3 regions of the Pseudarthrobacter sp. TE3704 genome follow, and region 1 is predicted to be linked to each of the others. Evidence: riboswitches for the same ligand, from Rfam matches in the RefSeq annotation. Region 1 holds a riboswitch; each other region holds the start of a gene.

The links. Region 1 has a riboswitch for cyclic di-AMP ahead of ACZ9BC_RS20550 (M23 family metallopeptidase). Riboswitches for the same ligand answer to the same signal wherever they lie in the genome.
Region 2: it holds a riboswitch for cyclic di-AMP, as region 1 does, so the genes downstream of both, ACZ9BC_RS19795 (aggregation-promoting factor C-terminal-like domain-containing protein) here and ACZ9BC_RS20550 (M23 family metallopeptidase) in region 1, are expected to answer to the same signal.
Region 3: it holds a riboswitch for cyclic di-AMP, as region 1 does, so the genes downstream of both, ACZ9BC_RS06030 (LysM peptidoglycan-binding domain-containing protein) here and ACZ9BC_RS20550 (M23 family metallopeptidase) in region 1, are expected to answer to the same signal.

The regions. Positions count from the first base shown of each region.
Region 1 is NZ_JBWCCJ010000009.1:122,965-133,280, reverse strand. It holds gene ACZ9BC_RS20595 (MSCRAMM family protein) at 1-118, opposite strand, end outside; gene ACZ9BC_RS20590 (DUF427 domain-containing protein) at 569-1,069, opposite strand; gene ACZ9BC_RS20585 (DNA repair helicase XPB) at 1,120-2,766, opposite strand; gene ACZ9BC_RS20580 (helicase-associated domain-containing protein) at 2,780-5,278, opposite strand; gene ACZ9BC_RS20575 (hypothetical protein) at 5,289-5,522, opposite strand; gene ACZ9BC_RS20570 (cold-shock protein) at 5,730-6,113, shown strand; gene ACZ9BC_RS20565 (DUF3027 domain-containing protein) at 6,120-6,791, shown strand; gene serC (phosphoserine transaminase) at 6,899-8,029, opposite strand; gene ACZ9BC_RS20555 (iron-dependent transcriptional repressor DtxR) at 8,312-9,007, shown strand; cyclic di-AMP (ydaO/yuaA leader) riboswitch at 9,155-9,367, shown strand; gene ACZ9BC_RS20550 (M23 family metallopeptidase) at 9,378-10,196, shown strand.
Region 2 is NZ_JBWCCJ010000008.1:195,094-205,409, forward strand. It holds gene ACZ9BC_RS19770 (phosphatase PAP2 family protein) at 1-625, shown strand, start outside; gene upp (uracil phosphoribosyltransferase) at 638-1,273, shown strand; gene ACZ9BC_RS19780 (glyoxalase superfamily protein) at 1,414-1,782, shown strand; gene ACZ9BC_RS19785 (HAD-IA family hydrolase) at 1,798-2,478, shown strand; gene ACZ9BC_RS19790 (YdeI/OmpD-associated family protein) at 2,459-2,734, opposite strand; gene ACZ9BC_RS19795 (aggregation-promoting factor C-terminal-like domain-containing protein) at 2,843-3,571, opposite strand; cyclic di-AMP (ydaO/yuaA leader) riboswitch at 3,577-3,729, opposite strand; partial or broken gene ACZ9BC_RS19800 (ATP-binding protein) at 3,833-4,006, opposite strand; gene ACZ9BC_RS19805 (winged helix-turn-helix domain-containing protein) at 4,752-5,615, shown strand; gene ACZ9BC_RS19810 (SixA phosphatase family protein) at 5,854-6,381, shown strand; gene ACZ9BC_RS19815 (EamA family transporter) at 6,504-7,505, shown strand; gene ACZ9BC_RS19820 (TetR/AcrR family transcriptional regulator) at 7,996-8,679, opposite strand; gene ACZ9BC_RS19825 (YhgE/Pip family protein) at 8,676-10,316, opposite strand, start outside.
Region 3 is NZ_JBWCCJ010000002.1:441,667-451,982, reverse strand. It holds gene ACZ9BC_RS06065 (globin domain-containing protein) at 1-179, opposite strand, end outside; gene ACZ9BC_RS06060 (dienelactone hydrolase family protein) at 346-1,323, shown strand; gene ACZ9BC_RS06055 (hypothetical protein) at 1,409-1,840, shown strand; gene ACZ9BC_RS06050 (hypothetical protein) at 1,936-2,118, shown strand; gene ACZ9BC_RS06045 (ribonuclease Z) at 2,184-3,206, shown strand; gene ACZ9BC_RS06040 (APC family permease) at 3,203-4,645, shown strand; gene ACZ9BC_RS06035 (protein adenylyltransferase SelO) at 4,642-6,117, shown strand; gene ACZ9BC_RS06030 (LysM peptidoglycan-binding domain-containing protein) at 6,205-7,065, opposite strand; cyclic di-AMP (ydaO/yuaA leader) riboswitch at 7,069-7,237, opposite strand; gene ACZ9BC_RS06025 (hypothetical protein) at 7,423-8,391, opposite strand; gene ACZ9BC_RS06020 (aggregation-promoting factor C-terminal-like domain-containing protein) at 8,553-9,890, shown strand; gene ACZ9BC_RS06015 (TraR/DksA family transcriptional regulator) at 9,926-10,282, shown strand; gene ACZ9BC_RS06010 (DNA alkylation repair protein) at 10,279-10,316, shown strand, end outside.

The DNA.
Region 1 (10,316 bases):
CGTCACCGGCGTCGAAGGGGCTACCGGGCAGGTTTGCCTGTGCCGATGTAACGCCGGAAAGGATTAAAGCCAGACAGGCGATTCCTGCACCCCAACGGGCGCGCGTAATGTTTTTCATGGGTGTGTGCTCACTTCAGAGTGGCGAATGATGTTTCGGAACAGGCAGATGACCTGCGCCGGCGAAATCCCCAGCATCTCCCCAATATTTGATCGGCCGTGGCCCGCGCAGAGGGGCCCGGCCGGACTACTCCTGTCGTCGCTTCGTCGCGTAACGGAGTCGGTTGGGCAGCACGAAGCCAGCGGTCATTGCTGGTTGTGGGCCGGGGCAAAGGAAGGTCGATCTGCGCATGTGAAGCCGTGTTCTACGAAACGGACCAGGCCGTCAGCCAAGCCCTCAGGTCCCGATCTGAGTTCGGGACCTGTTCCCTACATGTAACCCAGCGCTCTGACCGTACTGCCGGGAAAGTGCACGAACAATGTCGTCATCAACTCTTTGCGGTTTCCCGCAGTCTGCGCCTTTTCCCAAGGCGTTATGCTGCACGGACACGGCAGGTAGGAGTCCGCGGGTTCACCAGCCCATGGTCCCCGGCTCTCCCTTGAACGGACCCACCACCCGGTCTGTGATCCAGCCGCCGTAGAAGCCGCCGGCCTGCGGACGCACGCGCTCGCCGTCCACCTCGCAGGAGTCCATCCTGCCGGGGTAGACCGCCACACGGTTTGCCAGGTCCCCGTATCCCGCGACGGGCTCGGGGTAGAACCAGGCCGCCCTTTCCGCTACCGCGCTGCCGCCCCGGACAGTGAGGTAGCGGGCTGAACCTTTGAACTCGCAGAAGCTGCTTCCGGGCGCAGGCTCCAGGGCTCCCGGGATGAACGCGGAACGGGGCACGTAGTAGACGGGAGGATGGCTAGTCTCAAGGACACGGAGGGAATCCGTGGTGTCCAGGATCAGTTCCCCGCCGAGAATGATCCTGATCCGTTCCCGGCTCGGCTCGACGCGCGGCGGACGGGGGTAGTCCCAGACCGACTCCTGGCCTGGCAACGGAATGACCGGACGTATTTTCGGACGCATGCCTCCCAGTGTGCACCCATGGAGTGGCCGATGGGGCCTGCGGTGCGCGCTTAGCCGGGCTGGCCCACGTCCTTGGCATCCATGATCCGGTACGCGTAGCCCTGCTCGGCCAGGAAACGCTGGCGCTTCGCGGCGAAGTCCTGGTCCAGGGTGTCCCTGGCCACCAGGGAGTAGAAGCGGGCCGCCCGCCCGTCCTTCTTGGGCCGTAGCAGCCTGCCCAGCCGCTGCGCCTCCTCCTGCCGTGATCCAAACGAACCGGACACCTGGATGGCAACCGAGGCCTCCGGCAGGTCGATGGAAAAGTTGGCAACCTTGGACACCACCAGTGTCTGGATCTCGCCTGCCCGGAAAGCATCGAAGAGCTTCTGGCGCACCTTCACCGATGTGTCACCTTTGATCACCGGCGCCTGCAGCCGTGCGCCGAGGTCGTCCAGCTGGTCGATGTACTGCCCGATCACCAGCAGCTGTTCACCGGCATGCCTGGCCACGAGCTCTTCCACCACCAGGGTCTTGGATTCGGAGGTGGAACACAGCCTGTACTTGTCCGCGTCCTCGGCCATGGCGTAGGCAACCCGTTCGTCCTTCGGCAGGTCCACCCGGACCTCCACGCAGTCGGCCGGGGCAATGTACCCCTGGGATTCGATGTCCTTCCAGGGCGCATCATAGCGCTTGGGTCCGATCAGGCTGAACACCTCGCCCTCCCGGCCGTCCTCCCTGACCAGGGTGGCGGTGAGCCCCAGCCGGCGCCGGGCCTGCAGGTCCGCTGTCATACGGAAAATCGGCGCCGGCAGGAGATGGACTTCGTCGTAGATGATCAGGCCCCAGTCGTGGCCGTCCACCAGCTCCAGGTGCGGATACAACCCGCCGCGCTTGGTGGTGAGGACCTGGTACGTGGCGATGGTCACGGGACGGACTTCCTTCACTGCCCCCGAATACTCGCCGATTTCGTCGTCCGTCAGGGTGGTGCGCTTCAGCAGTTCGTCCTTCCACTGCCGGGCAGCCACGGTGTTCGTGACCAGGATCAGGGTAGTGGTTGATCCGGTGGCCATCGCCGCTGCCCCCACCAGCGTTTTGCCGGCCCCGCAGGGAAGCACCACCACGCCGCTGCCGCCTGCCCAGAAATTCTCGCTGGCCAGCTGCTGGTAGGGCCTCAGCTTCCACCCGTCCTCGTTCAGGGCGATCAGGTGCGGGGTGCCGTCCACGTAGCCCGCCAGGTCCTCTGCGGGCCAGCCGATCTTGAGCAGGAGCTGCTTGAGCTGCCCGCGCTGGGAGGCGTGCACCACCACGGTTTCCCCGTCGATCCGGGGCCCCAGCAGGGGCTGGATCTTCTTGGCCCGGATCACTTCCTCCAGGACCGGATAGTCGTCCGTCCGCATGACCAGACCGTGCTGGGGGTCCTTTTCCAGGCGCAGCCGGCCGTACCGCGACATCGTCTCCTCGACGTCGATCAGCAGCGAATGCGGCACCGGGAACCGCGAGTACTTCAACAGCGTGTCGAGGACCCTCTCGGCGTCGAGGCCGGCGGCGCGGGCATTCCAAAGTCCCAGCGGCGTCAGCCGGTAGCTGTGCATGTGTTCGGGGGCCCGTTCCAGCTCGGCGAAGGGCGCAATGGCGTGCCGCGCCTCGGTGGCCAGCTCATGGTCCACCTCCAGGAGGATGGTTTTATCGCTCTGGACAATCAGGGGTCCGTCGTTCACGCGGGGGAGTCCTTCACTGGTGCAGTTCTTCTGCAGCCTCAATGTCGATAATGCGGTGGATGGACAGGACACGTTCCGTTTCCTTCGCGGGGTCGAACACCCGCACGCGTCCGCCGCTCACCGATAAGGGAACAACGATTTCCAGGTTGGCATTCCCCAGGCTGTCCACCACGTTCATGCTGATCCGCTGCTTCAGCCTGATGGCACGCTGCAGGGCCTCAAGCCCCAGCTGGGTGGCCGCCTCGCCTGAGTGGTCCCCTGACGGGGCATGGCCACCGTGGCCATGGTGGCCGACGGCGGGAGCGGCGTGCCGCAGCACGGCCAGTTGGGCGTCCACGTCCTCGGCTGCCGGCGCGGTCCGCGGTTCCGTGTAGACCGGCCGAAGGCTTTCCTGGGCGGCAGGAGTTCTGCGGAGCCGGACTGCGGGGTCTTCTGTTCCTTCGACCGTGGGGGAGAAGCCCAGGCTCCGCAGGACCTGGGCTGCCTCCCGTGGCGGGGCAGTGGATATCACGACAGTGGGCGCGATGCGGACCAGGCCCAGCCGGGCTGCTTTGGGCCCGGACAGGAGCTCGGCAAGGGCTGATTCGTCGTCGCTCTGGATGAAGCTGGCGGCCGCGCCTACCCGCAGCCTGCCGTGCCGCGACGCCGTGTCCTCCACGAGGTATTCAAGCGGCTGGGGAACGGAGGTGGCGGAGTGTTCCCGCAGGAAGTCCAACAGGCCGGCGGCGTCGTAGCCGGCGTCGAGGGCGCGCCGGATGGAGTTGTCCGAGAACCGGTAGATGGTGGCGGGGCCCTGGCCTTCGGCATCGGCCATCACCAGAAGCTTTTCGGTCAGTTCAGGGGCCAGGTAGCCCGGCGCGACGGCGGTCAGGTCGGCCTGCAGGAGTACGTGGTTCAGCGCGGCGGGCAGGTGCTCGCCCAGGATGTCGAGGGCGGCATCCGGCTGGTCTTCGGCGAAGGCGCTGCCCAGCTGGCTCAAGGCGCCGGATCCCATCAGGCCAAGCAGTTCGGCTTCGGCGAGGACGCCCCGGATCAATGAACTGAACCGCCGCGCCATGCGTGGCTGGGCCCACTCGGCACGCTGGAGGACCGCGGCGGCGTCGAGTACCGGCGCCGTGCCGTCCGGCGCTGCCGCTTCGGTGGTGAGCTGGTGCAGGATTTCCAGGATGCGTTTGCGGATCACGGGAGCGTCGGGGCGCTGGGGCTCGGCGGACAACGCCACGATGGTGCTGCCGGAGGCCGTGCGGTGCCCTCCAGCCCCCTGGGCACCGTTGACGGGCTGGCCTACCAGCGAGGGGACGCGTTCGCTGGCCAGCCAGGCGTTCACCAGCCACAGCCACTGTTCCTGGCGGGGCAGGACCAGCCACTCAAGCTGCGGGGGCTGGACCCAGGAGGAGGAATCCACATCCAGCCGGATCAGGCCCGCAAGCCCGCAGAGTTCCAGCAGCAGCCCCACGCGTGCCTGGTCCACCCGCAGCTCGTCGGCGAGCCGGCGCATCTCCCGGACCCCCACCCCGCCGCTGCGCAGCGTGGCCAGCGGCTGCTCCCGTACGGCATGCAGCAGCTCACCCACCAGCCGCAGGGTTTCCGAGATGGCACTCATCGCCGCGTTCCTGCGCAGCACGGCGGTAGTCCTGCCCAGTTCCGGGATGGGCGGCGATAGCGTGAAATCGTTGATGATCGCTCCGCCCCGCAGGGACACCCCTACGCTGTGCGGCAGTTCAACATGTGCAGCATCCAGCGGCACCAGCAGGCCGCGGGCCAGAAGCCAGTCAACGGGCCCGACGTCGGACCCCTCGGCGGTGATGGACGCCTTGCGTTGCGCCTGGGGCACGGCACCCATGGCCCAGTTGCGGAACCTGGCGAGCAACGCCGTCGTCCGCTCAGGGGCTCCGGCGAGGATTTCCTGCAGCGCCTCAGGGGAAGAGGTCCAGTGCTGGAGGGCGAGGGCTGCCTCCATGGGGGTAGTGGCGTCGTGGATGGCGACGCCGCTGCGGTGCAGTTCGGAGACCAGCTGGACCGCCCGCTGCGCGAACGCCGGCTGGAGGCGGACCAGCTCGGTGTAGCTCCTGCCCAGGCCTGCCGGGTAAAGGCCCACCACGTCCTTGAGGCAGCCCACCGGAAGGTAGAAGCGCTGCCTGGCGGCGGAGGACGGGGTTCCGTGCGGGGGCGATGCCCGGTGCACCAGGGCCAGTTCCTGCAGCGTTGCCAGGATCCGTTCAACCGCGGCGAGCGTGGCGCCGGAGATCATTTTCCTGAGCCCGGCCGCCGAGGCGCTGTGCTCAGTGTCCGTGTTGGTGCATAAATGGAGGGTTTCGAGGACCTGCATCTGCGGCCTGTTGAGCCGTTCGAGGGCCCGCTGCACGCTGACCCGTGCACTTGCCCGCGCGGCGAGGGCGGAGAAATCCGGAACGGTGGGGGAGATGAGGTCCGGCCGCGCGGCGAACAGCGCCCGCAACGAGTCATCGCTGCGTGCCTCAAGGTCCTTGCTGAGCGCGCGAATAAGGGACATCAGTCCAACGTTACCGCTGGTCAGGCTTTCCTGCCCGGCGGCGCCCGGCAACACTGTCCAGAACAAGGAAAAGCATGAGGAGGAACGCCACAGGCAAACCGTACAGTGCGGAATAGGTGACCCACGCCGGCGCCACCGAGCCGGCGAAGGCAAGGGCCATGACAGCTCCCACGGCGGCCAGGGAGAGCACGGCAATGACTGCGGCGACGATCATGATGGGCCGCCGGTATCGCGAGGGTGTCATGGACGTAACGCTACAGCCCCTGCGGCGGCGGGCGTGAACGGCGTTACCTGACGCCGTTGAAAGCAGGATTCGGGCACCGGGCAGGATAACCTTGAAAGATACAGACCAACACGGTTTGCAGCTGCCATACCTTGAACCCGCACAACACTGCGGATGCGGTGGCGGCCGGCCGTGTCTCACGACAGCAGAACGAAGAAGGTTGATTACGTGCCTACCGGCAAGGTCAAGTGGTATGACAAGGACAAGGGCTTCGGGTTCCTCGCAGGCGAGGACGGCCAGGAGGTTTTCCTGCCCAAATCGTCGCTGCCCGAGGGTGTAACGGATCTCAAGGCCGGCACCCGCGTAGAGTTCGGCGTTGCCGACGGCCGGAAAGGTGCGCAGGCCCTGGGGCTGCGTGTCCTGGACAAGACGCCGTCCATCGCCAAGGCCAAGCGGCCCAGCGCAAGGGACCTTGCTCCGCTGGTCCAGGACCTGGTGAGCGTGCTGGACAACCTCTCCGGCACCCTGTCCAAAGGCAAATACCCGGAAGGCAACAAGGGCAAGGCCATCGCGGCTGCCCTGCGTAAGGTTGCCGACGAGCTGGACGTTTAGGCACTGATGACTCCGGAAGCTGAACAGCCGGCGGCACAGGCGCAGGACCAGGCAGGTCCCACTCCGGGGGAGGCCGGGACCGCAGCCCCCGCCGGTGCGAAAAGCGTTGTAAAGCGCCCGCCGGCAGGTGTGCCTGTGTGGCGGACCGGAAGGCCTGATGCCTTCCTGGCTGCCGCCGTCGACACCGCCCGCGCGGCCCTGGAGGGCATCACCGCCGCCTCCGACATCGGGCCCCACCTGGCAGCCAAAAGCGAGGGCGACCGCCTGGTGACGCACCTGTTCGAGTCGAAGCTTGCCGGCTACGCAGGGTGGCAGTGGTACGCGGTTCTTACCCGCAACTCCCGTTCCAAAGTGGTTACCGTCAGCGAGCTGGGCCTGCTGCCGTCCGAGGATTCCATCCTGGCCCCGGAGTGGGTGCCGTGGGCGGAACGGGTCCGGCCGGAGGACGCCCAGGAACAGGAAGCCGAGACTTCGGAACAGGAGACAGCCCCGGCGGACGCCGCCGGGCCGGTTCCGGACGGGGTACCTGCAGGGCATGAGGGCGCCGGCCAGGACCTGCAAGCCCCGGACGTGGAGCCTAAGGATGTGGACGCCGCGGATCTGGAGGCAACGGACTCTGATCCGGCGGACACTGATTTTGGGGAGCAGTCTTCCGGGGACGACGCCGGCACGCAGTAAGTGCCGACGTCTCCCAACGGGGGACATGCAAAGCGGGGACACAATAACGGCGCCGCCCGGGCAGGACCCGGGCGGCGCCGTCGAACGTTAAAAGGCGTCCCTGCGGCCTACTTCCGCAGCTCGCCCACCACGTAGTCGATGCTGGCCAGCAATGCGGAAACATCAGCCGGCTCGATGGCAACGAATGTTGCGATGCGCAGCTGGTTGCGGCCAAGCTTCCGGTACGGCTCGGTGTCCACAATGCCGTTGGCGCGCAGGACCTTGGCCACCACGGCGGCGTCCACGGACTCGTCAAAGTCGATGGTGGCGATGACGTTGGAGCGTTCATCCGGGTTGGCGACGAACGGGGTGGCGAATTCCGAAGCCTCAGCCCATGAATAGATGCGGCCAGCAGAGTCCGCCGTGCGCTTGGCCGCGAATTCGAGGCCGCCGTTTGAGTTCAGCCACTGCACCTGGGCATCCAGGGTCACCAGGGTGGACAGCGACGGGGTGTTGTAAGTCTGGTTCAGGCGCGAGTTGTCGATGGCGGTCTGCAGGTCCAGGAAATCCGGGATCCAGCGATCGCTGGCCTTGATCCGGGCGGCGCGTTCCACGGCAGCGGGGGAGAACAGGCCAAGCCACAGTCCGCCGTCGGAGGCAAAGTTCTTTTGCGGTGCAAAGTAGTAGACGTCGCTCTCTGCAACTTCCACGTCCAGGCCGCCGGCAGCCGAGGTGGCGTCCACCAGCACCAGCGCGCCCTCATCGGCACCTGCCACCCGCTGCACGGGAGCGGAAACACCCGTGGAGGTTTCGTTCTGGGGCCAGGCGTAAACGTCCACGCCTGCTTCGGCCGTGGGCACGGGGCGGGTGCCCGGCTCGGACTTGATGATTGAGGAGGCGTCCAGGAAAGGAGCCTTGTTGGTTGCGGCCGCAAACTTGGACCCGAACTCACCGAAGGACAGGTGCTGGGCCTTCTTCTCCACGAGTCCGAAGCTGGCAATATCCCAGAATGCCGTGGAGCCGCCCACGCCCAGGACTACTTCATAACCTTCGGGTGCGCGGAAGAACTGGCTCAGGCCTTCGCGGACCGAGCCAACGAGGTTCTTGACCGGGGCCTGCCGGTGGGAGGTGCCCAGGATGTTCTTCGATGCCGCGGACAGCGCATCAATCTGCTCCTGCCTGACCTTGGAAGGTCCTGCGCCGAACCGCCCGTCCTGAGGCAGGAGGTCGGCGGGAATAGTGATGCTGGGTTCGCTCACAGGGGCTCCAATTTGGGCGTGGACGTGGCTTTGGTCCGAACGGGTGGATGGTCGCTGGCCGGCAGCCGGCAATGACTGCAACTGAGGCCTTTCCCATTCTGCCTGAACAGCTGTTTCGGCGGGAACCGGACCCGTCATAGTCCAGCCATTGAGACGTCCTGCGGGCAACCGCGAACTATTCGGACAAAGTCAAAATAGGCTAAGCTTGCCACCGGACTACGTCGCAGTGATAGGCGATACGGTGGGACAACGCAAGGTACTGCGCTCGAGGAGCTGAGCTGGATGACGGATCTGATCGACACTACGGAAATGTACCTTCGCACCATTTTGGAGCTTGAGGAAGAGAACATTATTGCCCTGCGGGCCCGTATTGCCGAGCGGCTCCGCCACTCGGGACCCACGGTCTCCCAGACCATCGGCAGGATGGAGCGGGACGGGCTGGTGGTGGTGTCCGGCGACCGGCACCTTGAGCTCACCGAAACCGGCCGTAAGCGCGCCACCGAAGTGATGCGAAAGCACCGGCTGGCCGAGAGGCTCCTGGCCGACGTCATCGGACTCGATTGGGCGTACGTGCACGACGAAGCCTGCCGCTGGGAACACGTCATGAGCGAACGGGTGGAGCGGCGCATCTACGAGATGCTTGACCACCCCACGGAGTCGCCCTACGGCAATCCCATCCCGGGACTCGCTGCCCTGGGCGGCCAGCCCCTGCCGGGCGGTTCCGACGGAGCCGTGAGCCTGCTGGAAGCGATGAAAACATACGGTCCTGCGTCGGCGGTAACCGTCAGCCGGCTGGCCGAACCCATCCAGGTGGAGCCCGAACTGCTGGTCCAGCTTGATGAGGGCGGCATCCGCCCCGGCGCCACCGTGTCGCTCGAACGGGTGGGGGACTACATCTCCGTGCGGGTACCCGGCATTGAAGGTGCGCTGGAGCTTCCACCGGAAGTGGCCGCCCACGTGTTTGTCACGGTCCGGTAGAGGATCCGCCCGGGCGCGATTACCCTATCGAATGGCATTTAGGCAAAGATAACGGAATTGTTACTTTGGGGTTTAAGCCTCTATAGTTGAACGCGAGCGTTGATACTAAAGCGTTACCTGATCCGGAGCCGAGCTCTGCCAGCGGACCAGGTGCACGAGCAATAACTGGCAGAGGCGGGGGAACCACAAGCGGCAGCGGGGGACTGCCTTGGGGTGAAGTCCGTCAGCAGCAAGCCTCTTCCAGCGAAGGAACCCTTTCCGGGGATATCTCTGTGCCGAAGCTTGCCTACGGCGGACCGGGTCTTTGAACTCTCTGACCCGAATCCGACAGCTAACTTCGCAGGCTTTCAGAGAGGAATCCTTCTTGTCCATGCAGACCTCCAGGGGGCGCCGCCGCGCGGCCAGCCCCGCTTCGACACCGCGTGTCGTCGAAGTCATCCACACGGAGCGCCCCCGCGATCTCCACCGTGATGCGCGCCGCCGTCGGGGTCCCTTCCAGCAGATCACCGAGTTTGCCTCCGCCAGCGGCATCGGCCAAAAAGCCGGTATTGCCCTTGCCGCCACCGGCCTGGTGCTGACCGTGACTGTTCCGGCCACCAGCCCTGTGATGGCCACCGACGGCGGAGGCACACCCGTCGCTGCCTCGGCAGTTACGCCCCAGCCGGCTGTCACCGCCGAGGCGGGAGCCCAGATTGACTTCAGCCGCTCGGCCGTTGTCACGCAGGCTGACCCGGACGGCAAGCTTAAGCAGCTCCTGAGTGCCCAGTCTGCCGGGGCCGTCTCGAGCGCCGCTTCTGCCGGGAGCCTTGGTGCCCCGCTCGCCACCATGTCCACTGCATCCCCCTTCGGCTACCGGGTCAGCCCCATCACCGGCGGCTCCGGCGACTTCCACCGCGGCCAGGATTATGTGGCACAGTGCGGCACCTCCGTCCTCGCTGCTGCCACCGGCACCGTGACATTTGTTGGCTGGCACCAGTACGGCGGTGGAAACCGCGTAGTGGTGGACCACGGCAACGGCCTGGAGACCACCTACAACCACCTGTCGTCCTTCAGCGTGACAGAAGGCCAGACGGTCTCCCGCGGCGACGTTGTCGCGCTGAGCGGGACCACCGGAGCCTCCACCGGCTGCCATCTCCACTTTGAGGTGCAGGTCAACGGCGAAGTTGTCGATCCCACCCGCTGGCTTTAGTCAAATGAGTGCAATCTCTCACATGGGTGTTACCAGCCGTGACCTGAATGTGACATTGCTGCAAAACTCCTGTACCGTCTAACTCGCGTCAACTTTTCCGAAGTTGACGCTCTTGAGTGG
Region 2 (10,316 bases), on a different contig from region 1:
CCAGACGCTGCGGAACCCCGAAACGGACGCCTTTGTCACCGGCTTCACGAATGTGGGCGGCGGAATCGGCATGCCCATCCTGGCAAGCATCCTGACGGCATGGCTGACCTTCCTAAGCAGGACGTGGCGGCCCATCATCCTGGTCGGAGGTGCGGCTCTGGTGTCCACCACGGCCACCACGGTGGGCAAGCGGCTCGTGGGCAGGACCCGCCCGGACCACACGGAAGCGGTACCGCCCTACGAGAACTCGCCGTCCTTCCCCAGCGGCCATACCCTGAACACCACCGTGGTGATCGGCGTGCTGCTCTACATCATGTGCCTGCAGTTCCAGATGCTCTGGGCGCGGATCACCGCCATCACGGCGGGGGTCATCTTCATCATCGCCATGGGCCTGAGCAGGGTGTTCCTGGGCCACCACTGGCTGACGGACGTTATGGCCGGCTGGCTGCTGGGCCTCGCCTGGGTGGGAATGGTGATTCTGGCCCACCGGCTGTTCCACCTGATCCGGCGGCGGGAGCACGCAGGCCCGGCACCCACCTTCGAGCACCCCGTGGTGCGCGATGTCGTGGCGGATGCCATGCACCATGACGGCCACGGCGGACGCGGCAAGGATAACGCCGGATGATAGTTTTGACGCATGCGCACTCTCGTTGTGGACCACCCGCTGGTCGCCCATAAGCTCACCGTTCTCCGGGACAAAAACACTCCGTCCCCGGTTTTCCGGCAGCTGACGGAGGAACTGGTGACGCTCCTGGCGTACGAGGCCACCCGCGAGGTCCGCACGGAACCGGTAACCATCGAGACGCCCGTCAGCACCACCGTGGGCACGGCGTTCACCAAGCCCACCCCGCTGGTGGTTCCCATCCTCCGCGCAGGCCTGGGCATGCTCGAGGGCATGACCAAGCTGGTGCCCACCGCCGAGGTGGGATTCCTGGGAATGGCCCGGGACGAGGAAACCCTGGACATCATCACCTATGCAGAGCGGCTCCCGGAGAACCTCACGGACCGCCAGATCTTCGTGCTGGACCCCATGCTGGCCACCGGGGGAACGCTGCGCGAGGCCATCAAGTTCCTGTTCAAGCGCGGCGCGTCGGACGTAACCTGCATCTGCCTGCTGGCGGCGCCCGAGGGCCTGGCCAAGCTGGAAGAGGAACTGTCCGGCGCCAACGTCACTATCGTCCTGGCCTCCATCGACGAGAAGCTGAACGAGAAGTCCTACATCGTTCCCGGGCTTGGGGACGCGGGCGACCGCCTGTACGGCATCGCAGGCTAGCGCCGCCTTTGAGACTCCTGACAAGGGCTCCGGACGAGGGCTCCGGTAAAGGGTCCGGTGTAGGGCTCCGGTAAAGGCTTCCGGGAAGCCGGCAAGGGCGAAGCCTTCCGCATTCCCGGGCCCGGTCGTAGCCTGTGCCCATGGACTGGAAACTTGAACTTGTATATGTCCCTGTGTCCGATGTGGACCGCGCCAAGGATTTTTACGTCAACAAGGTGGGGTTCAACGCCGATTTCGACGAGCGGCCCACGGACTCCATCCGCTTTGTCCAGCTGACGCCGCCCGGCTCCGCCTGTTCGATCTGCATCGGCGACGGGCTCACCGACGCCGCTCCCGGAACGGGCTCCAACCTGCAGCTGGTGGTCAGCGACATCGAGGCCGCGCACCGCCACCTGAAGGACAACGGCGTTGATGTCACCGACGTCGATGTGCAGGACTGGGGCCACTTTGTCTACTTCGCAGACCCCGACGGCAACAGGTGGGCGGTGCAGTACATCCCAGGCCGGTAGGGCACGATGGGAAGCATGAGCCATTCCGCTTCCGCCAGCCAACGAACCCTGACCTGCCGTGCCGTCCTGTTCGACATGGACGGCACGCTGGTGGACTCCACCGCCGTGGTGGAAGAGGTCTGGGGTGAATTCGCCGTGCGCTACAGCCTGGACTTCGAGGAGATCCTGCGGACGTCCCACGGTGTGCAGGCCATTGATACCGTCCGGCGCTTTGCCCCCGCCGGTGCTGATGTTCACGCCCTGGCTGCGGAGCTCGGCGCCATGGAGCGGGTCCGGACGGACGGCATCCTGGCGTTGGCCGGAGCGGCGCGGCTGCTGGGAGCCTTGCCCACCGACGCCGTCGCGCTGGTCACCTCCGCCGACCGTGTGCTGGCCGATATCCGCATGGCCGCTGCGGGGCTGCCAATGCCGGCCATTGCAGTTACGGCCGAACAGGTGAGCCGCGGCAAGCCGGACCCGGAAGGCTACCTCAAGGCAGCAGCCCTCCTGGGAGCGGACCCGGCGGAGGCGCTGGTGTTCGAGGACGCCCCCGCCGGCATTGCCGCAGGCGTTGCTGCTGGCATCCGCACCGTGGCTGTGGGGCCGAACACCGGACCGCTGCCGGACGGCGTGCTGCACATCGCGGACTACAGCAGTGTCACCGCCGTTGTGGACGCGGACGGCAACGGCCAGCCGGTTATTTCTTTGCGGCTTTGAAATCCGACACAACCTTGGCGATCCGCCGCGCCCGGGTTTCCGGTGCCGTGGCGTTATCCAGCGGCTCTACATACCGCCGCTGGGCGCTGTAGCTGAGGGTGGCGTAGCGCTCCTGCGCAGCCGGCTCCGCAGCCATCGCTGCCATGGTCACCACCACCGGAGGCCGCCTGCCGGCCCCCAGCCCCTCCACAACATGCTCGGGAACCTCGATGCCGGTCTTATTGCCGCTGCCCTGGATGGTGGTGGTGAAGTTCATGGTTCAAAATAAACCCGGCCCCGGACCGGCTTCAACAGAAGCGGCCCCCTTCAAAAGAAGAGGGCGGCTTCAACATGCTAGTGCCGCTTCAACGGCGGCAGCGCAGGCTTAGTACCAGTTGTTGGCGTAGTGGAAGTTCAGCGCGCCGCACGGGGACTGGTAACGCTCCTGGATGTAGTTCAGGCCCCAGTTGATCTGCGTGCGGTAGTTGGTGAGGTAGTCGGCGCCGGAACTCGCCATCTTCTCGGCAGGCAGGGACTGCACGATGCCGTAGGCGCCGCTGCTGGGGTTGGTGGCCGTGGTGGTCCAGTCCGATTCCTTGTCCCACAGCGTCACCAGGCACTGCATCTGGTCCGCGGCCCAGCCGTAGGATGCCAGCTGGCCGGCTGCGTAAGCCTGGGCACCTGCGGGGTCATTAACCGCGACGACGGGAGCCGGCTCGGGTGCCGGTGCCGGTGCCGGAGCGGGCGCGGGTTCAGGGGCCGGTGCCGGAGCAGGTTCAACCGGAGCAGGCTCGGGTGCGGGGGCCGGTGCCGGCTCCGCCGCCTGCGGCACAACGTTGATCGCAGGGGGCGCGGGTGACTGAGCCGGGTTGGACCGGATCTCGCTCTTCTCGATGCTCATCTGCGCATCCGAATCCGCTGCGGACTGGGCGCTTGATGAGACTGTAGTCATGGCATTGGTCGCCTGGCCTGCGGCGCCTACTCCGACCAGCAGCGCACAGGACGCTGCCAGGACTGCGGCACGCTGGCCAAAGGTGAAGTTCTTGCCTTCAGGACGCTCCGCATTGCTGTCAGAGCCGTTTTTCGGGCGCGGTTCTACCGGGAATTTGAACATGATTGATCGCCTCTCACACCTGCGGAGTTAGCTGTCGGGTTCGGATGAGGGCATCCGGCCACACGGAAAGATCACGTGCTGGCTTAACCCCAAGGGCAGTACATGCCCGGGACGGTGGGTCCCCCGCCTCTGCCTTGGTCAATCGGGGAGATCCGGGAAGTGGCAGAGCTTGGCGTCATCCGGATATGCGGTCCGAACGGGAACCGCACCCAATCGACGGTACAGGAGTGCAGGACTTAAGTCACATTTAGGTAACGGAGATCACGACGGCGGCGCGTCGCCTTGCCCCTTTTGATGAAGGAGTGGCAGTTGCAGGGCGAACTCCGCACGGCTCGGCCGTGACGTCACCGTTATCCGGCCGCCGTGAGCTTCCGCGATCGACTGCACGATGGACAGGCCCAGGCCGCTGGCGCCTTCGGCCGCGGAGGGTGCCGCCTGGCCTTCCGATCCTTTCGACGGACCACCGGCTGTCCGCAGCCCCATGCTCATCAGCTCGCAGAGGCTGGACTCATCGTCCACGACCAGGGTGCGGATGGGGACCCGTGCGGGTGCGAGAGTTTGGGGAGGTTGTACTGCCCCGCTCCTGCTGCAGGGATGCCACCGATCCTTGGGCAGGGCCTTCGGTAACGCCTCCACGTGCCGTTCCATCCTTTTTGGTGCCCCAGCCCAAAAAATTTTCCTGCCCCGCCAGCGCGCCGCTGGACATAGCAGGGAGGTAAGGAGTCCGATTTTGGGATTCTGCCCTCAGTTGAATAAAAGAGCACGAAAGGAGTGTTTCGGCGAAGGATGTTGCGAAATACTCCCTTCGAGGTCCACTCATCGGATAACGAACGTTATTCTTTAGGGACTTCCGGAATCGTGATCTGCGCCACAACGGAGCATTTTGTCTCACCATGCGGACGATTGCGTCCATTGTTACTTGCAAGTTGCCATTGTTACGCTGCACACTTCCAATGTGAACAAGAACTCAACAGCACCTGCAGCCGCAGAATATTGGCCCAGCACATCAGCTGCTGCCGACATGCGCTGTTGTCGAATGCACGCCTGACCTTCCCACCCGCCGAAGTTCCTAGGCATTCGCCCCCCAGCCCAGCGTCGGGCGCCCCTCTCCAATTCGCATTGCGGGGAAACCCAGCATTCGAGCCGCTACTGCGGCCATTCACATTGAGGTAAGCATTCCATGTCAGTTGCATCCGGATACGTCCACATTTCCGTCCGTAACGCCGCCAAGGCCGGCCAGCCCTCCGGCCTGCGCCCCGGCTTCGGGCCCCGCCCGTCGCTCTCGCCGTCATCCGGAAGCAGCTTCCCGGCGCAGGGCTACGCCCCGCAGGGATACAACCCCAACTCCTACGGCCAGCTGCGCGCTGTTCCGCCGGCCGAGTCTGCGCCCCTGACCGCACCCACCCCTGTGGTAGCAGGACCCAACGCAGTACGTCCCGTCGCAAACGACACCGTGGCCCGCGGATTCGTCCTCTACATGGGCATCGACGAGGAAACCGCGGCCGCTGCAGGCACCTCCATTGCCAAGCTCGCCCAGGAAATCCGCGCCTACGCCCAGTCCCTGGTGACCGGGGCCGAGAGCTACGCGGCCGTGGCCGTTGCCCCCGCCGGCACCCCCGGTTCCGCGCTCGACGTCGTCCGTTCCACCTTCGGTGACCCCACCGTCAACTCCCGCCAGCGCACGGAGACGCCCCGTCCGCAGCAGCCGCAGGAGCCGCGCCCGTCCGGTGTCCTCATCGACCTCGCCCGCCGCGAAGTGCACCTCGACGGCGAGTCACTCAACCTCACGTTCAAGGAGTTCGAGCTCCTGAACTACCTCGTGGAGAACGGCACCCGCACCGTGGGCCGCGACGAACTCCTCGAAGGCCTGTGGCGCAATGCCGAGGAAGTGCCCAACGAGCGCACCATCGACGTCCACATCCGCCGGCTCCGCTCCAAGCTGGGCCGCCTCGCCAACACCGTCCGCACCGTCCGCGGCCAGGGCTACCGGTTCTACGAACACCCCGAAGTTGTGGTCTGGGCCGCTCCGGAATACTCGATCTAGCACTCAGCGACGCCCGAAAGCGGCATTTCGCCGTGCCTTAGACACCTCCTTCGTTCCTCCCCACCGCCTCCCTCGCCTCGCAAGCTCGGCCAGGGAACCCGGGCGGCGTGGCCCCCGGCGATGCGGCACTACGCGAAATGCCGCTTTTGCGCGTCCGGCCTCTCCGGGCATGTGCCTCCGCGGCTGGTTGGGCTCCGTCGGTGCGCCCCATAATTTCCGGGCCGACTAGGCTTGGGGCATGAGTGAGCACCATCTTCGACGGCTTGTGATCATGCGGCATGCCAAGGCCGACTGGCCCGGGGGCGTGGCTGACCATGAGCGGCCGCTGGAGGAACGCGGACACCGGGAAGCCCCGCTGGCCGGACGCTGGCTGCTCAAGCACAACATCGTTCCGGATTTCATCCTGTGCTCCAGCGCGCTGCGGACCCGGCAGACCTGCACCTGGGTGTGCTCCGAACTCGGTGACAAGGCCCCCACCCCCAAACTGGAAGACGGGCTCTACGCTGCTTCGGCGTTGCGGATGCTCACTGTCATCAACCACGTGCCGGACACCGTCACCACGCTCATGCTGATCTCCCACCTGCCCGGCGTCCAGGACCTGGCCATGCACCTGGCCTCACGGGACTCCGACCACGACGCCTACATGGATGCCGCCACCCGCTTTCCCACCAGCGCACTGACGGTTCTGGAGACGGAAAAATCGTGGGCGGAGCTGGACGGACAGGACGCCCGCATCACGAAATTCAAGGTTCCGCGCGCCCATTGACCCATGTAGGTCGCGCCAAGTGCCGTTATAAGCACTCAAAACGGCATATAGCGCTACCCAGTTGGGGCCGTGATTTCCCGCAGCAGCCCCGCAATGTGCCCGCGCTCTGACACAGTGGGAGCGTGAACCTCCGAGATTCCCTCCTCGCCGCCCTGGTTGCCGTCCTGTGGGGCCTGAACTTCGTTGCCATCGACGTCGGGCTCCACCCCGAAGGCCACGAAGTGCCCCCGCTCCTGTTTGTGGCAATGCGCTTTGTGCTCGTCGTCTTCCCGTGGATCTTCTTCATCAGGAAACCGGACGTCAGCTGGAAGGCGATCGTCGGCGTCGGGCTGTTCATGAGCGCGGGCCAGTTCGGCCTCCTGTACCTGTCCATGGCGCTGGGCATGCCGGCGGGCCTCGCGTCGCTGGTGCTGCAGGCCCAGGTGCTGCTGACGGTCCTCCTCGCCGCCGCCTTCCTGGGAGAGCGGCCGAACCGCAGGCAGCTGGCAGGTGTTGTCCTGGGCGTGGCGGGCCTGGCGGTGGTTGCAGTGGGGCGCAGCGCCGTGGCACCGCTGTTGCCCCTGCTCATTGTGCTGGCCGCGGCCCTCTCCTGGGCTGCCGGAAATGTTATTGCCCGCAAGGCCAAGGCTGCCTCCGGACTTGGCCTGGTGGTCTGGTCCGGTGCGGTGGTGCCGTTGCCCCTGACCGCGCTTTCCCTGCTCGTCGACGGCCCGGACGAGGTCATCGCCACGCTCACCACCCTGCAGCCGCCCACAATCCTCAGCGCCCTCTACACCGCGGTGTTTGCCTCGCTCGTGGGCTACGGAATCTGGAACCGGCTCCTGGCCAGCCACCCGTCGTCGGCCGTTGTTCCATTCACTTTGCTGGTCCCCGTGGTGGGGATGACGGCTGCCTGGCTGGCATTGGGGGAGGTTCCGACGCCCGCCGAACTGGGCGGCGGGCTGCTGCTCCTGGGCGGGGTTGCGACGGCGGTGCTCACCTTTGGCGGCCGGCGGCGTCAGCGCCGGGTTGCCGAACCGGCGCCTGGCTTGGGTGCAGGCTTGCGGACCGGCGGGACGGACGACGACGGCCGCTTGGCTGCCGCGGGCACCCTCGCCGGAGCGCGTGAACCGGAGGGCCGCTGAGCTGTTGCTGTGTTCCTTGCGACAGGGCGTGCCGTTGTGGCGGCCGCACGGCCCTGTGCTGGGGACTGCCTGCCGCTCGGGGTGCCGGGCCGCCGTCCGGCGGGCCAGGCGGCGCCGAGGAAAAGGACGAGCAGGGTGGCGACGGACGAGGCAGCCGCACCAATGAAGTAGTTGTCAGGGTCGCTGGTGGGCAGGGGAGTGCCCAGGAATGAGGACTGTCCGTCGTATGCCAATTCCCACGTGCCCATAAACGCCAGGGCGAAGCCGACCGTGAGGCTGGTGCCGGCGCCTGCGGCCAGCAGCATGAACCGCCGACCCCGGGCGAGGATCTCGGCCACAGCGGCAACGTAGGCCAGGCCCAGGACCCCCAGGAACGCGACGAACACCGGTTCCGCGAGCGTGATTCCCGTGAGTACAAGCAACCCGGCAGCGACGACGCCGCAGATGACCGCAAACTTTCCGCTGTTCCCCATATGCCGCATGAGCACCATCATTCCTGAGGAACATCCGGCTTCAGCACGTAGCCGCGCATGATGGCCATGATTGCTGCAACGCTTTGGTCACGGGTGCGCTCTGGATTGTAGGTCTGGCGGTCCAGGCCCACTACGAAGCAGGCACCAAAAATGGCCGTCTCCAGGCTGCCCCGGGACACCGATTCGTCCACGGGGTAGGCCTTCGCCACGCTCTCCACCGCTTGCGCGATCACGGCCAGCAGCTCACCGCGCAGTACCGTGAATGTTCCTTGCCATTCACTGGGCGTCCGCCAGTTTTCGCTGACCCAGAGACGTGCGAAGGATGGATACTCGGACATGAAATCCATGGCCTGCCCGATCATGGCCTCCATGGCCAGCAAAGGGTCTCTGGCTGTCCCTGGGCCCACTGTCCCGTCCTCTGCCGCTCCCAGCAGGCGGGCCTTGAGGATGTCCACGCCGTGCCGCAGCAGCTGGGCAATGAGTTCGGCCTTGCTGCCGAAGTTGTAATAGACGGTGCCCTTGGACACTCCGGCGGCGGCGGCAATCTCGTCCACGGTGACGTTGGCGGCACCGCGTTCACCAATGAGTTCCATGCAGGCGTCGAAGAGCTTTTGCCGCGTGGCGGTGGTCCGTGCCGGGCGCTGTCCCGTCGGTGTCGGCCCCTTCGGTGCTGGCCCTTTCGGTGGTGCCCCGGAGGTCATACGGCGATCTCCGGTTTGAGCGTCTTCAGCGTCCAGTACTTGTTCTTGCGGACGGCCAGCGTGGACAGGGCCGTGCCCAGCAGGGTGTAGCCCAGGAGCCCGGCCACCGTGGGAGCAATCATGGAAAGGTCGGCGCCGTAAATCAGGTGCCTCATGCCGGTGACCACGTAGCCCATGGGCAGGATTTCGTGGACCACGTGCAGGGGCTGCGGAGTGGTCTGCCAGGGGAATGTTCCGCCGGAGGACACCAGCTGGAGCACCAGCAGGATCAGCACCACCAGTTTGCCGGGTGAGCCCAGCAGTGCCACCACGCCCTGGATGATGGCGCTGAAGGCCATGGCTGCAGCAAGCATAAAGAGCCACATCAGGACCGGGTGGGCAGGGTTCAGGCCAAGGGCGAGGTTCACCACCAGGGTCAGGAGGGTGGCCTGCACGACGGAGACGGCCAGGAACGGAAGCCAGCCCCCCAGGGCGATCTTCCATGACGGGGCGTTGGAGGCGAGCGCCCGCTGGGTGATGGGACGCATCACCTGCACCAGCATAAAGATGCCGATCCACAGGGCCAGGGTAAGGAAGAACGGGGCAAGTCCCGCCCCGTATGAATCGGCCTTTGCCTGCGAAACGTTGCTGACCGCAACAGGATCCGCCATGACACGGGACAGGTTGCTCTTTTGGGCGTCATCCGGGTTGGGTACCTGCCCTGCTCCCTTGCCGATCTCGTCGGCGAGGGTCCGTGAGCCGTCCGCGGCCGTGCCGGCGCCTTCCTCCAGCTGGGCTGCGCCCGCGTCCAGCTTCCGCGCACCGTCCACCAGGGCGGCGGTGCCGTCCAGGGCTGCCTGCCCACCGGTGGCAAGCGTGGCAGCACCCGTGTGCAACTGGTCGGCTCCGCCGGATGCCTGCTGGATCGCGTCCCGAAGCGCCGGCGTACTGGCGGCCAGCTGCGCGGCACCCACACTGACGGCTTCGGCGTCGTCGGCCAGCTGCTGGATCTGGGCCGCGTCGGTCTGGATTTTGGTTTTTGCCGCTGCAACAGGGCTGGATGCTGCCACCGCATCGAAATCGGCCAGGACGCCATCAGCCTGCTCCTGGGTCAGGACGCCGGACGCGATAAGCCGGGTGTTGGCTTCGATAACCCGTGTACGGAGGCCCTGGTCGGCGGCGTCCAGCTGGGCTGCTACGTCCTGGACCTTGGTATTCAGCTGGGCGTTCCCCGCGGCCACCTGTGCGGCCCCGTTGGCGAGGGTCTGCGTATCGGTGGGCAACGAGGCGGTCTTGTCCTTGAGGGTGGACAGTCCGCTGCTCAGCTGCCCGGCGCCGTCGGTCAGCTGGTTGGCGCCGTCCCGCAGCCTCAGCTGCCCGGCATACAGCTCGGAGGCTCCGCTGCTGAGCCCGGTGGTCCCCTCATGAAGGGTGACCGTGCCGTCTCGAAGGCCTGCTACGCCGCTGGCCAGCTGTCCGGCGCCTTCGGCTGCCTTGACCATCCGGGTGTGGATGGTGCCAAAGCCGGTGAGCAGCTGGTTGGCAGTTTCCTCGCCCACCTCGGTGGCCACCGTGGAGTGGACCGACGTCGTCAGTTTGTCCACGATGGTGCTCAGAAGGTAATTGTTGGCGTCGTTGGTAGTGACGTTGAGCATCGC
Region 3 (10,316 bases), on a different contig from region 1:
CCGGCCAGCGCCTGCTGCTGGCGGCCGTCCGCCTGGTTGCCCCGGTTAAAGAGACCGTCCAGCAGGTCCGGCCGCGCTTCGAACATGTGCTTGTAAAAGCGTTTGGCGATCTCCCCGATATGCTCTCCCACCACGGGCAGGGTCGCCTCGATGACGGGACGTGACGTGTCAGAGAGCATCATCGGTCCTTCCGGAATGTCCTGGCAGCGGCCAGCCTTCAGGGGTGCAAATCTAACAGCATTGGCACCCGGGGAGAAGAGGCAACCGACCGGTCCAGGCAGCCGAAAACCCCTTGTCGTCGGCCTGGAGTTAGGCAACGATGGTGATCTACTCCAGGAGGCGGCCATGGTCCAGCTGGGCAAATTCGAAAAGTACCTGATCGAGGAATTCTTCGACGACTACCGGGCCGGCGACATGACCCACCGGACCTTCACCCGCCGGGTCGCATTCATCACCGGGAGCATGACCGCCGCTTCCGCCGCCATGCTTTTTGTGGGCTGCACGCCCGAGGAGGTCCCGCGCAGCACGGACCCCATGCCCACGCCCAGTCCGTCATCCTCGACGGCGGGCAACGGCACGTCGACGTCGGGCGCCGTCCCGGGAGCCAAGAGCCCGCTGTCCGTTCCGGAGGGCACGCAGGGGATAACGACGTCGACCGTCACCTTCCCCTCCGGCGGCACGGACATCAGTGGTTACCTTGCACGGCAGGACGGCGCCGCGGCCGGTCCTGCCGTGATGATCTGCCACGAAAACCGGGGACTGACGCCGCACATCCAGGACGTGGCCCGGCGTTTTGCCAAGGCAGGCTACAGCGCCCTCGCTCTTGACCTGCTCAGCAGGGAAGGGGGAACGGCGGGCATGGACCCCGACGCCGTGCCGGGTGCGCTGACCAAGGCCGGTGCACCGCGCCATGTGGGCGACTTCGCCGCGGCCTTCGACTACCTGGCGGCACAGGACTTCGTTAACCCTGCCCGCATTGGCATGAACGGCTACTGCTTCGGAGGCGGCATTACCTGGCAAGCGGCCACAGAACTGAGCGGCCTCAAAGCCGCTGCCGCGTTTTACGGACCAGCCCCGGACCTCAGCAGGGTCCCTGCCATCAAGGCGGCCGTCTTCGGCGTCTACGCCGAGCTGGACCAGCGCATTACCGGAGCCATGCCGGCACTCCGGGACGCTTTGGCCGGAACGTCGGTAACGCATCAGCTCACGGTCTATCCCGGCGTCGACCATGCCTTCCACAACGACACCGGCGAGCGCTACAACGAAGCGCAAGCAACGGCCGCGTGGAACGACACGCTGGCCTGGTTCGGGCAGCAGCTTTAATCCGGTGGACGGCAAGTTTCCACCCCTGCCGTTCATCAGTATGCTTACTATTGTTGGGTAAGCCGATCACGAGGAAGGCATCATCATGACTGAACAGAACCTCCCTGACGACGAGCTGGAAGTTGTCGAGGAAAACGACGTACTTCTCGACGAGACTCCCGGCGCCGCCGCATCCTTCGAACTCGACCCCGTCTCCGGCGAACCGGACAGCTACCCGGGTGCCGCCGAAAACAATCCGGACCGCTGGCAGGAAGATCCCCTGCTCCAGGACGAGGCCGTATCCGGCGAAGAAGAGGACTTCCTGAGCGATCAGACGCTGCGGGACGAGACGGCTGAAGCCCGGTACGAGGCCGGCGACGAGCAGGTGCCCCCTGGCACGCCGACCCTCGGCGAAGCCGTTGCAGACGTTGACTTTGGCGAGAACCCCGGCGGCCCGGAAGCCGAGGGCAGCGACGATACGGAGAACTTCGGCGGTTCCCCGCTCAGCGAATTCGATCCCGACGATTTGGAACGCTAAAGCCAACAGCATCTGGCCTTCAGCCCAAAGTGGGCTAAAATACTAAGCAGACTGATGAATATCGGTTGGCAAGATCAAGACTGAAGGAGTTTCACATGAACTTGGGAAGCATGATCAAGAACGCCGCTGGACGATTCGCAGGCAGGACCGAGACCGGCGGAACAGTGCGCCGGCGCGGCATCGGCGCACCAGGACGCACCCCGCACACAACCGGTGCGGTGGGCGGCAGGCAAAGTGGCATCGCCGGCAAGATTATGGGAATGCTCAGGCGGCACTGACCCCCACATGACACACCACAAGGCAGGTTCCTCCGGAGCCTGCTTTTTGGTTTCCCCCTTTAACCATGCGTGAACTCATTGTCCTTGGAACTGCATCGCAGGTCCCTACCCGCACCAGGAACCACAACGGGTACCTGTTGCGCTGGGACGGCGAAGGCCTGCTCTTCGACCCCGGCGAGGGCACCCAGCGCCAGATGATCCATGCCGGTGTATCGGCAACCCAGATCACCAGGATCTGCCTCACCCACGTCCACGGCGACCACTGCTTCGGCCTGCCCGGCGTTCTGTCCCGCATGGCTTTGGACGGGGTCACACATCCCGTGCACCTCCACTATCCCGCGTCCGGGGAGGATGTGGTCCAGGCCCTCGTTTCCATCAGTTCGCCCGGGATCGACCTGAGGCTCCACCCCCACGGCGCGTCCGGGGCCGTTGCTGAAGGACTGGACGTCCGGCCATTGAAGCACCGCATCGAAACCTACGGCTACCGGCTCACGGAACCGGACGGCCGCACCCTGTTGCCCCACCTGCTTGCGGCAGCGGGCATTGAAGGCCCCGACGTGGGGCGCCTGCAGCGCAAAGGCTCCCTCGCCGGCGTCGGCCTGGAAGACGTCAGCGTGCCCCGGCCCGGGCAGCGCTTTGCGTTCGTCATGGACACCGCGCCGTGCACGGGCGCGGAAGAGCTGGCCGACGGCGTGGACCTCCTGGTCGCCGAGTCCACCTTTAGCGACGACGACGCCGGGCTGGCGGACCAGTACCGCCACCTCACCGCCGGGCAGGCAGGGGAGTTGGCGGCAGGCGCCGCTGCCGGCACCCTGGTGCTCACGCATTTCTCGTCCAGGTACGGCGACGACCTCGCCATGCTTGCCGGGCACGCCGCCGCGCGGGCGGACAGCACCCGTGTCATTGCCGCCCATGACCTGCAACGGATCGCCTTCCCCCGGCGTGACCGCTGGCCGGAGGGCGGGGTCCCGGCCGGACCCGGTGCGCGCACCGGGAGCATTGCCAAAGGGCGCAAGGAGGATCAGAGTGAAAGACGTGGCGCGGACACCGGAGCCCGGCCACCGAACCCGCAAGGAGGCGGACAGTGAGTGCCACATCGGAAGAAGTGTTTGACGTTACTCCCGAAGACAAGGAACCCGCCCTCAAACGGGTGCTTGGCCCCAAACTCCTCCTGCTGTTCATCGTGGGGGACATCCTGGGCGCCGGCGTCTATGCCGTGACCGGAACCATGGCCGGGACAGTGGGCGGCATCGTTTGGCTGCCCTTCCTGCTGGCGTTCGTGGTGGCGACGCTGACAGCCTTTTCCTACCTTGAGCTGGTCACCCAGTATCCGCAGGCTGCGGGGGCCGCGCTCTATACGCACAAAGCATTCGGGATCCACTTCGTCACCTTCCTCGTGGCCTTCGCCGTGGTCTGTTCCGGCATTACGAGCGCATCGACATCGGCGAACGTCCTGGCCCAAAACTTTTTCGGCGGGCTGGAGATCAACGGGGTGATGGGTGATCCGGGGCAGGGCGTGATCACTGCGGTGGCCCTCGGGTTTATGCTCCTGCTGGCGGCCATCAATTTGCGCGGAGTGGGGGAGAGCGTCAAATTCAACGTGGTGCTGACCCTCGTGGAGATGATCGCGCTCTGCATCGTGATCGGCGTCGGCTTCTACGTGATGGCCCAGGGGACAGGCAATCCGGGCGAAATCTTCGTGTTCAACGACTACCAGGACAAGGGACTGTTCCTGGCTGTCACCGCCGCCACCTCCATCGCCTTCTTTGCCATGGTGGGCTTCGAAGACTCGGTGAACATGGTGGAAGAAACCCGGAACCCGGAGAAGATCTTCCCCCGGACCATGCTCACCGGGCTCGGCATTGCCGTGCTCCTCTACATGCTGGTGGCGGTCTCCGTGGTCAGCGTGCTGTCCCCCACTGAGCTTGAAGGGATCCGGGAAGCTGAGGGAGCGGCGCTCCTGGAGGTTGTCCACAAAGGCTCACCCGACTTCCCGATCGACAGGGTCTTCCCGTTCCTGGCCGTCTTCGCCGTAGCCAACACAGCCCTGATCAACATGCTGATGGCCAGCCGCCTCATCTATGGCATGGCCCGGCAACACGTCCTGCCACGGGCCCTGGGGAAGGTGCTGCCCGTTCGCCGCACCCCTTGGGCCGGCATCGCCTTCTCCACCATCCTCGCGCTGGGCCTGATCCTCTACGTGACCAGCGATCCCAAGAGCAACATTGTGGCCAACCTGTCCGGCACGACGGCGTTCCTGCTGCTGTGCGTCTTCACCGTGGTGAACGTGGCCTGCCTGGTGCTGCGGCGCAAGCGGGACCCTGACCGGAAGGTGTTCTTCACCTCTCCTGGACAGCTGCCCCTCGTGGCGGCACTGCTCTGCGCGTTCCTTGCCGGCCCGTGGGTAGGCCGCAATGTGATCCAATACCAGATTGCCGGCGGACTGATGGCGATCGGTGTTGTCCTGTGGCTGGTTACCTGGCTGGTCAACCGGCGGACAAACGACAGGGATAGGGTTAATCCATGACTGCCTCTGCAGAATCAACAGTTACTTTCGACGGCCGCTTCGCCAGGGAACTGGCGGAATTGGCGGTTCCCTGGCAGGCGGAGGAAGCCCCCGACCCGCAGCTCCTGGTCTTCAATGAGGCGCTCGCACATCAGCTGGGACTCGACCCGGACTACCTCCGCACGCCCGAGGGCGTCCGGCTCCTGCTCGGCAACCACCTGCCGGAAGGGGCAACCCCCGTGGCCCAGGCCTATGCCGGACACCAGTTCGGTGGGTACTCGCCCCTGCTCGGCGACGGCCGGGCCCTGCTCCTCGGCGAGATCGTGGACGCCAACGGCCGCCTGCGGGACATCCACCTCAAGGGCTCGGGCCGCACACCCTTTGCGCGGGCAGGCGACGGCCGCGCCGTCGTCGGGCCCATGCTGCGGGAGTACCTGGTGAGCGAGGCAATGCATGCGTTGGGCATCCCCACCACCCGCTCGCTCGCCGTGGTGGGCACCGGACGGCAGGTGCGCCGGGACGACATGCTGCCCGGCGCGGTCCTGGCCCGGGTGGCCAGCAGCCACCTGCGCGTGGGGAGTTTCCAGTACGCGCGGGCGACGGACAACATCGAGCTCCTGCGCCGGCTGGCGGACCACGCCATCGCCAGGCACTACCCGGCCGCTGCAGAAGCAGACAACCCATACCTGGCGCTCTTTAAGGGCGCAGTGTCCGCCCAGGCCTCGCTGGTGGCGCAGTGGATGCTGGTGGGGTTTGTCCACGGCGTGATGAATACGGACAACATGACCATCTCCGGTGAAACCATCGACTACGGACCATGCGCCTTTATGGACGCCTTCAATCCCGCCGCGGTCTACAGCTCCATTGACGTCGGCGGGCGCTATGCGTACGCCAACCAGCCCGTGGTGGCCGAATGGAACCTCGCCCGCCTCGCCGAAGCGATGCTGCCGCTTTTCAATGAGGACCAGGAGCAGGCCGTTACCCCCGCCGTGGAAGCCCTGGGCGAATTCCGGAAGCAGTACAGTGATGCCTGGTTCAGCGGCATGAAAACCAAGCTGGGCCTGCCGGAAGCCCCTGCCGGGAGCCCCGGGGACGCCGCAGCATCGGAGCTGGTGGACGGGGTTGTGGCGCTGCTCAAGGACGGGCCCGTCGATTACACCCAGTTCTTCCGGAACCTCGGCCAGGCAGCGCGGGGGAACGTCCGGCCGGCCCGCGGCATGGTCCTGGACCTCGCTGCGTTCGACGCCTGGGCCGGGCAGTGGCTGGCACTGGATCCCGACGCTGACCTGATGGATTCGGTGAACCCGGTGTACATCCCGCGCAACCACCTCGTGGAGGAAGCGCTCGCGGCCGCCACCGAGGGGGACCTTGATCCGTTGCACGGGCTGCTGCAGGCCGTCACTGCTCCCTACGATGAACGCCCGGGCCTTGAACGCTATACGGAAGGCCCGCCGGAAGACTTCGGCACCTACATGACCTTCTGCGGTACGTAGCCCGGAAGACCGGGAACGAAACAAGGGCGGCAGCCGGGATATCCCGGCTGCCGCCCTTGTCTGCGCTTCTTCGGTGCGCCTGCGGAATTAAGCTACGCGGACGAAGGAAGCTCCACTGAGCCAGCTGATGGAGTGGACCTCGGTCTTGAAGCCGTCAACGCCGCCGCTGACAACCTGGCCGTTGCCGGCGAAGACGCCAACGTGGCCGGCGGTGATCACCAGGTCACCGGGGGCAGGGGTGCCCACCACGGAGCCGTACTGGTAGAACTGGCCCGGGGCCAGGTCTCCCACGGACTTGCCGACGGCGCGGAGGGCCTTCTCCACCATGGCGGTGCAATCCTGCTGGACGCCGAGCTGGCCGTAGGCGTTGGCCAGGATGGCTGCGCCGGTGCCCGTTCCGGTGGCGGCGGGAGCAGCCGGTGCCGGTGCGGGGGCCGGTGCCGGAGCGGGGGCGGTGGAGGCGTAGGAGATGTTCATGCCGGTGTTCGCGGGAGCGGATGCGGCCTGGACCGGAGCGGCGGCGGGTGCTGCGTATCCGGCGCCCGGGATGGTGATCTGGTCACCCGGGTAGATGATGGTGGAGATGTCCAGCCCGTTGGCGGCGAGGACATCGTTGAGGCTGACGCCGTTGGCTGCCGAGATGGCGCCCAGGGTGTCACCGGAAACAACGGTGTGGACGTTGGCGGCGGCTGCTGCTGCGGGGGCGGCAACTGCGGCGGCGGGCGCTGAGTAGGCCTGGACGTTAGTGGCTTCGGTGCTGTCCGGGCCGGTCACGCCTGCATGGGCCGGAGCTCCGACGCCGAACGCAATGCCGGATGCAGCGGCAACTGCGAGGGCCGGGCGGCCGAGCGTCCGGGCCTGGGACTTGGCGGAAACAGCCAAACCGTGAAGCACGATTGAGCGGGCCGGAGTCGCGCGGTGACGGGCGGTGATGGAATTTTTTGACACGGTTGATCGCCTCTCCCATGCCTGCGGGGTGAGCTGTCGGGTTCGGGTTGGAGATACCCGGCCGAAAGCAACCCCGAACGGAACGAGGCGCTGTCGACTTAACCCCAAGGCTTTAAAAAGCCGCGGAAACTTGGTTCCCCCGTCCCTGCCAACAGGAAAGCGATTGAATCCCGTATCAGCGGCAGGGCTCGGCATGCTGAGGGGAATGTCCCGCTTGGGAGGGACACGTGAAAGACCATAACCCGCCCAGCCGCTGATTGTCACATTTGGATAACATACGAGGCCCTCCTCTCGGATTAGGCAATCGTCTTGATTGCACAGAAGGATCCCGTCTTGACCTCGCCTAATAGTCCGCTGCTAACCCTGCGCGCAGGACCGCGTAACAAAGTCATAAAGTTGCGCACGTAACACTGCTTCTGCTGGAACGCGGATGGGTCCCTCCCTGGCGTTGACAGTGACGTGGAGAGGCAGGACAGTGCCCACTTTGTCCTCCGCAATTGCATGCGGGTCACAGCGGGCGGGGCGGAAGTGCAATGGGAACTGACTGGGCCCGTCACCCGCCGCGACGGTGAGGTTTTCCGGCCAGGGATTCCAGGGCGCTTCGGCCAGCAGGGGAGTGCCGCCGATGCTCCGTATGGTCAGGGATCGGGCCGCCTGGTCCGGGTTTGTCCTATCTGCTGCCATGTGCGGGGCCACCACAAGATGGACGACGGCAGTGCGCGCGTCCGGCGCCACCTCCAGCTGGGTGCCCAGGCGGATGTCCGCCACGGCGGCTACTGCGGTGGCGAGGCAGAGTTCGCCATTGTTGCGCCGGAGGACCCCGAATGGATCTGAGGCGTTGAAGGTCAGTTGCCGGCGCCGGGCCTGTCCGGGTGAGGTCACGAGCACGGTGGCCGTCGCCGTTTCCCCGTCCGGGGACGGGTGCTCCTCACACGTTGCAGCGGGAAGCGCCGCCGGCAGGCTTTTCGGCTGGCCGGGCGGCAGTTCGATGCCACCCCCGGCGGGCATCCAGCTGATCGCTCCTTTGAAGAAGGGAGAGATGACTTCGGCCTGGATCACCGTCACAGCAGCGTCCGACGTATTGGTGAGCTGCAGCTGGACCTCAGGCTTGCCATATTGGTCCCGCGACTGGTTTAGCTCGACAGCTATGGGTCCTTGCCCTGCTGCGGCAGTCGGTGCCGGCCCGGTAGCCCGCGGCGCCGGCGTCGGCGTGCAGGCCGACGTTGCCTGTACCGCCACCAGCGCTGCCGCTGCGGCCAGGAGCCGCAGGCGGCGAAGGCGTGGAAGGAGCGCTCGAGTGCGTGCCGGTGCGCTGTTCCCGCCCATGGGACAAGTCTAGGATCGGCACTGCCCCGAGGGCGGAATCGGGTGCTACGCGACAGCTGTCTTCAGCTTTCGTATCCACCACACGGAAATGTAACGATGTGGCTACTGTGACCCACGGGGCCTTTGTGCCACCGGTAGGCTTCGGAACTATGTCCCCGTTCGTGACCAAGGCGAGATCCCCGTTGCTGGGAGGCCTGCTGGCCGTTGCCTTCACCGCTTCGGCCGTGCTGCTCCCGGCGTCCGCGGACGAGGCGCCGCCCGGCGGGTATCCGTCCTGGGAGGACGTGCAGAAGGCCCAGCAAACGGCGGCCGGCAAGGCCGCCGAAATCAACAGGATCAATGACCTGCTCAGCGGTCTCCAGGCCCAGTCCGAGTCGCTGGGGAGCGCCGCAGTGACATCGGCTGCGGACTATGCCGTGGCCGACGCCGCCCTGCAGTCCGCCACCGCCAGGGTGGACGCCTTGGCCGCGCAGGCTGCCCGGGCAAGCGCTGAACTGCTGCAGCACAGGAGGGAGATCGGAGCGCTGGCCGCCCAGTCCTACCGCACCGGCGGGACAGCCATGGGTTTCTTCGTGGCCCTGGACGCCCTGGAGGCCAACAGCGTCCATGGACTCAACGTCGTTCACATTGTGGGTGACAAGACCGCAGCCCTCGTCAACAAGGCGGCGGCCGGCGGGAAAATCACTGCCTCGCTGGCCGACCGGGAGAAGGCTGCAAGGGCAGAGCGCGAGCGCCTTTCCGCGGAGGCAAAAAGCAAACTGGACGCAGCGCGTTCCGCACAGGATGCAGTGGCGCGACACATAGGGGAGGAACAGCGGCGCAGCGGGGAACTGACCGCACAGCTTGCCTCCCTCAAGGGGACGACGGCGGCAGTGGAGGAGGAGTACCGGCAGGGCCAGGCGGCGCTCGCCGCCTATGAGGGAGCCCGGGCGGCAAAGCGGGCGGCCGCCGAGGAACAGGCCCGTCGGCACGCGGCAGCCGCCGCCAATGGTGCCGGTGCCGGAGCTCAGAATCCGCCGGCCGCGAATCCTGGCCTCCTGAACCCCGCCCCTCCCAATCCGGCCCCTCCTAATCCGGCACAGGCGAATCCTGTCCCGGCGGCTCCCGCCGCTCCAGCACCTCCGCCGGCGCCTGCTGTCCCGCCTGTCCCGCCCGCCGTCGTCGTACCTTCCGTGCCCGGCGGCGCCGTCAACGATCCGGCGGGGGCAAAGACCTATGCCTCCGGCCGCCTGGGCGCCTATGGCTGGGGCCAGGACCAGTTCCTGTGCCTCGCCCAGCTCTGGACCAAGGAATCCAACTGGCTGACCACCGCCACCAACCCCTATTCCGGCGCGTATGGAATCCCGCAGGCGCTGCCGCCGGGAAAGTACGCCAGCGCCGGCGGTGACTGGCTCACCAGCTACCGCACGCAGATCGAGTGGGGCCTTGGCTACATCCGTGAACGGTATGGCTCGCCGTGCGCGGCCTGGAACCACTCCGTGGCGAAAAACTGGTACTGACCCCCACTGGATGCACGGGCGGTTACGCTTTTCACATGCCTGATTTCGAACGGTTCCGGATCATGCTCGAGGAGGAGCGGCAACGGAAGGTGGCCCTGCTTCCGTCCCTTCGCGCGGACATCGCGTCGGCCAACTCGGCCCGCCAGGACTCGAATGTGGATGACGAACACGATCCGGAGGGCGCCACCATCGCCTTCGAACTCTCGCAGGCTTCGGCGCTTCTGAAGCAGAGCAGCGCAGGCCTGGACCAGGTGGAAGCCGCCCTCGCACGCCTTGCGGCAGGGACTTACGGCAGCTGCGCCGTGTGCGGTGAAGCCATAGCCGAAGGGCGGCTGGAGGCCCGGCCCTGGACGCCGTATTGCATCAACCACGCTGCGGCGGGGCGCCAGTGAGCGGCGCCGCGGACACTGTCACGGCGGCGGCAGG